Regions from separate parts of the Magnetovibrio sp. genome, predicted to be linked through region 2. Evidence: predicted binding sites of a transcription regulator. Region 2 holds the regulator's gene; the other holds the start of a gene.
What was found. The regulator LexA, encoded in region 2, represses DNA repair genes until DNA is damaged. The targets are predictions, from matches to a motif close to ATGTTCTANTTTGGTTC.
Positions count from the first base shown of each region.

Region 1: a site for LexA is predicted at 1,053-1,069, ahead of VIN96_RS09275 (adenosylcobalamin-dependent ribonucleoside-diphosphate reductase). Genes of this name have one in related genera too.

Region 1 covers NZ_DATCTF010000011.1:190,061-192,532, forward strand. Annotated here, with positions in the region: gene VIN96_RS09275 (adenosylcobalamin-dependent ribonucleoside-diphosphate reductase) at 1-877, opposite strand, end outside; gene VIN96_RS09280 (lysophospholipid acyltransferase family protein) at 1,276-2,046, opposite strand; gene VIN96_RS09285 (YdcF family protein) at 2,085-2,472, opposite strand, start outside.
Region 2 covers NZ_DATCTF010000014.1:21,615-24,086, reverse strand. Annotated here, with positions in the region: gene VIN96_RS11765 (N-acetyltransferase) at 1-360, shown strand, start outside; gene VIN96_RS11760 (hypothetical protein) at 369-785, opposite strand; gene lexA (transcriptional repressor LexA) at 978-1,700, shown strand; gene VIN96_RS11750 (ComEC/Rec2 family competence protein) at 1,710-2,472, opposite strand, start outside.

The DNA of each region.
Region 1 (2,472 bases), on a different contig from region 2:
ACGGATCGGTCACCATCCGCGCCAGATTGAGCGAACCCAGCAAGCACGCGCCGTAAGGCGGCAGCGGCTGTTCGCCGCAGGGATTGGTGGCGTGAATGGTTTCGCAGTAGCTGAGATTGTTGAGGCGGTTGATGCGGTCGATGAAAATCACGCCCGGTTCCGCGTAAGCGTAGGTCGCACGCATGATCTTGTCCCACAGCTCACGCGCAGGCAGGGTTTTGTAGACCTCCCCATCGAATTTCAAGTTCCAGCTATCGCCCGCCTTGACCGCGTCCATGAACGGGTCGGTGACCAACACCGACAGATTGAACATGCGCAGCCGTCCGGGCTCTTGTTTGGCTTCGATGAACGCTTCGATGTCGGGATGGTCGCAGCGGATCACGCCCATCATCGCGCCGCGCCGCGACCCGGCGCTCATGATGGTGCGGCACATCGCGTCCCACACGTCCATGAAGCTCAACGGACCGGATGCGTCCGCGCCGATCTTTTTGACGTGCGCGCCCTTGGGCCGCAGGGTCGAGAAATCGTAGCCGATGCCGCCGCCCTGCTGCATGGTCAGCGCAGCTTCCTTGAGGCTGTCGAAGATGCCGCTCATGGAATCGGGGATATCGCCCATGACGAAGCAATTGAACAGCGTCACTTTGCGTTCCGCCCCCGCGCCGGCGATGATGCGCCCGGCGGGCAGGAACTGAAATGCGTTCATCATTTCGAAAAAACGCTGTTCCCATTGTTGCGGGTCTTTTTCCACCGCTGCCAACGCTTTAGCCACACGCCGCCAGGTGTCTTCGATGTTCTTGTCCACAGGCCGACCGTCCGTCCCTTTGAGGCGGTACTTCATATCCCAGATATGTTGGGAAATCGGGGTCATCGGCACCATGGTTTCCATCGCTCCTGCCTACAGGGTTATGTCGCAAATGCGCGCACACCCGACCGACCCGTGCGTGTCGGCCTTGATATTCTTAAAGTTACGTTTAGTAAGCTATTGATATTGAATAATAATCAAAAGCTTCCATCCCCTTAGTGTACGCTTGAGTCGTTTTACGGTCAACGCCATGTTCACGTTACGTTTCCATCGCCGATTTGACCCGACCTCTTGAGCCCCCGCATCCTACACAACCGCGCCTGGATGGCACGCATTGTCTTATGCACATATCCCGAGAGATCTGTGGAAAACCCTCAATGGGCCGTCACAAAATAGTCCACGATTTTATCCACAGGGGAAAATCAGGCTAGATTCAAGAGCTTGCTGTGGTGTGTTGAGACCCGCTGGGAGCTTCAGGCCGTATCTTCGGAAGGCTCGGTTTCGCGTTCCGGCAACGCATGAGGATAGACCGCGCGGGCCTCTGCGATGAGCGCGTTGGACGCCCCCTCAATGCCCGTTTGCAACTCGCGCATGAACGCCTTGCGGTCCTGATCGGGGGCGACGGCGGGCAAAAACTCGATGGTGATGCGGCCGGGGCGTTTGAGGAAACTGCGCCGCTGCCAGAACAAACCCGAGTTCAGTGCCACCGGCACCAACGGCGCATCGACGCCTTTGTAGAGCGCCGCCACACCGGGATGGTAGGTTCCGGGTTTGCCGGGTGCGGAACGCGTGCCTTCGGGAAAGATCACCACGTTCTGGCCGCGCGCCAAACGATCCTGCGCGCCCGTGATCATCAACTTCAGCGCCGACGCACCGGCTTTGCGGTCGATGGCGATGGCGCCGCCCTTGGCCAGATACCAGCCAAAGAACGGGATCGATAGAAGCTCTTTCTTGAGGATGTATGACGGGTCATCGACCAGCAGATAAAAGATCCCCGTTTCCCAGGCGCTTTGATGCTTGCAGGCAAAGATGCACGGGCGGTCGGGCACGTTTTCCAACCCGCGCACCTCCCAGCTCAGTCCCGCGATCAGCTTGAGGGCCTGCATCATCACCGCGGCCCAAAATTTCAAGCCCCACTGCATGGCGCGGCGCGGCAACACCAAGCACGGCAACAGCAACAGCGCCAGCACCAAGCCGCCAGCGAAAAACACGGTATTGAACAAAAAGGATCGGATCGCGGTCATCTGTGCCCCACAATGAAAGTGCAGTTGCGCTTACCCGGCTATTTCAGCACGGACATCAACTTGTGACGCGACCACGCCAACAAGAATTTATTGTATTCGCCCACAATCAGTCCCGTGGTGCCCGGCCACGCCCACCATTGGCGCTGCTTGACGTGCGGCGGAAACACCGGGTGTTGAATCAGGGTAACTTTGGGCAACGCGTTCTCGAACTCCAAAACCGAACGCGGCATGTGATAGCCCGACGTCACCAAGCGCACGCTGGTAACTTGATTCTTGCGCACCCAATCGCGGGTTTCGGTGGCGTTGGAAATGGTGTCGACGGCATGGCCGATGCTGACGCAGCAGTTCAGGTCTTGCGGATTGCGGCGGTACGCTTCAAGCAAGTTTTGAATATCGATGCCTTGATAGACGCCTGAAATGTAGAGC
Region 2 (2,472 bases):
GAAATCGTCGGTCACATCCTGTTTTCAGAGCTTGAGGTGACCTCTGACGACCACAAGAGGTCCATTCGCGCAGCAGCCCTTGCCCCCATGGCGGTAGCTCCGACCCACCAGCGACTCGGCATCGGATCTGAACTTGTACGTCAAGGTCTTGAAAAATGTCGTGAAAACGGCATCGAAGCGGTCGTTGTCGTGGGTCATGAACGGTTTTATCCGCGTTTTGGGTTCAGCGCCCAAATCGCCGAATGTTTGAAAAGCCCATTTTCAGGCCCATTTTCGATGGTTTTGACCCTAAAACAGGGCGTTTTTGACGATTTCTCCGGTTTTGTCATATACCCGGATGCATTTTGCCTCGACATCTGAAATAAGGCTTACGGTGTAAGCTTAAATTTTGGCTGCGGCCGAAATGGCGATGTGTTGAGAAAATGCAGTTCACTTTCAGACAGATAACGTCCCTTGAAGTAAACCGACTGGGCTTTGACGATGCGCTTGAGATCTGAGCGAATGTCTAAGGGAAACGCATAGGTGCACAAAATGTTGCCGAAGCGGAATTCTTCATAATCGGGCGGGTATTCGAACCGCAACTGCACCCCGCGCACGTCTTCCAAGGTCCAATGCCGCATGCGCACGATGGTGATGTCGCCATACGTTTGCGTCGCGCGCCCCGCAGTGATGGCGCAATGCTCCACTTCCGGCTCGATGGCGGGCGGCTCGGCGTCGCACGATGCCAGCACCAGAACCGTAAACAGGGCACCAAGCCCACCGAACATGAAGCGTTTCTGAGCCATGACGCATTATGTGCCTTCACATCGATGGCAAGCAACTCAGAATCCGAGACATTTTTTTCCAATTGAGCCCTTGACCGCACAATGGAACCAAAGTAGAACATAAATGCGTGTTTTTGTTTTGTTCTTTATCATTTGAACACCAACGCCATACGCACCAAGGACTTCATTTTTCATGCGGATGCAGGTGACGCCATGCTGACAACCAAACAGTACGAACTTCTGCTTTTGATCGAAGCGCGCATCAACGAAGCCGGAGTGCCGCCGTCGTTCGAAGAAATGAAAAATGCCTTGGGTCTAAAGTCCAAATCGGGCATTCACCGCCTCATCAGCGGTTTGGAAGAACGTGGCTTCATCCGTCGCCTGCCCCATCGCGCCCGCGCGCTTGAAGTCCTCAAGATGCCGGAAAACGTCGAGCGCGACCGTGAAAACCAACGCGAACAAGCCTCCACATCCGAAACGCCGTCGCACATGGCCAACGTGGTCAAGGGTGAATTCGGCGCCAAGCCGACCCCCGCCCACACCGCGCCCGATAGCGGCGTGGAACTACCATTTTTGGGCCGCATCGCTGCGGGCACGCCGATCGAAGCGATTTCCGATCCCACCTCGTTCATCGAAGTGCCGCCGAGCATGCTTGGCGGTGGCGATCACTATTGCCTGGAAGTCGACGGTGATTCGATGATCGACGCGGGCATTTTCGACGGCGACACGGTGATCATCCAAAAGACCGAACGCACCGAAAACGGCGCGATCGTCGTCGCCTTGGTCGACAACGAGGAAGCGACCCTCAAATACATCCACAAAAAAGGCGACAAGGTCGCCTTGGAACCGGCCAACAAAGACTACGAAACCCGTATTTTCGGCCCCGACCGCGTGCAGGTCCAAGGCCGCTTGGTGGGCCTGCTGCGCAAATATTGAGGATTTGGCTTACTTTTTGGCCTTGATCACCCAAGGGCGATCACCGCGTTGACCGTTCACCGTTTCGATGTGCACCGGGCCGCTATCGCCCCCCTTCCCATCCCCCAGCCAAATGGCATGGGTTCCCCCGCGTTGTAAATCTTCAGCCGTGATCAGACGGGTGGCGACGCGACATCTGTCTTGTGCAGCCGGGTTCAACGCCATGGCCGCGACCAGCACGTCGGCGCGCCAACAGTCCTCGTTCAGCGCTTCCGGCGCACGGGTGAACGCCACGCTGCGTCCCGCCGTGCGGTATAAACAGCCTAGAGCGTCGCAACGCAGTTGCTGCGGGTCGGTATCCGGATCGCGCCAACGGCGGGGCTTGGCGCTCAGCCCGGCGCGACGCAACCACACATCGCGCTCAAACTTCGCCGCCGTCAGGGTCGAGACGCTGTAATCGCCCGCCCCCGTGCGCACTGCCGCAAGCTTACCGTCCGGATGGATCAACACATCCGGCGCGGACGGGCCGCCAAGCACGCCGAGCAGCCCCAAGACCGCCACCGGCGCCCCCCACAAGCGCCAAGGCCTTTGCCACAACGCCAACCACAGCCCACCCACCGCCACCCACACGAGCCCCCACACGGAAAACGCCGCGATGTCCGTAACCGCGCCGGGCCAATGGGCGACTTCGCGGGCCGTGGCGATTACGGCCTCGATCCCCCATCCCATCGGCGCCAAGGCTAGATATTCCAGGCCAAACGGCATCAATGCATACGCCACGACCGCCCACGGC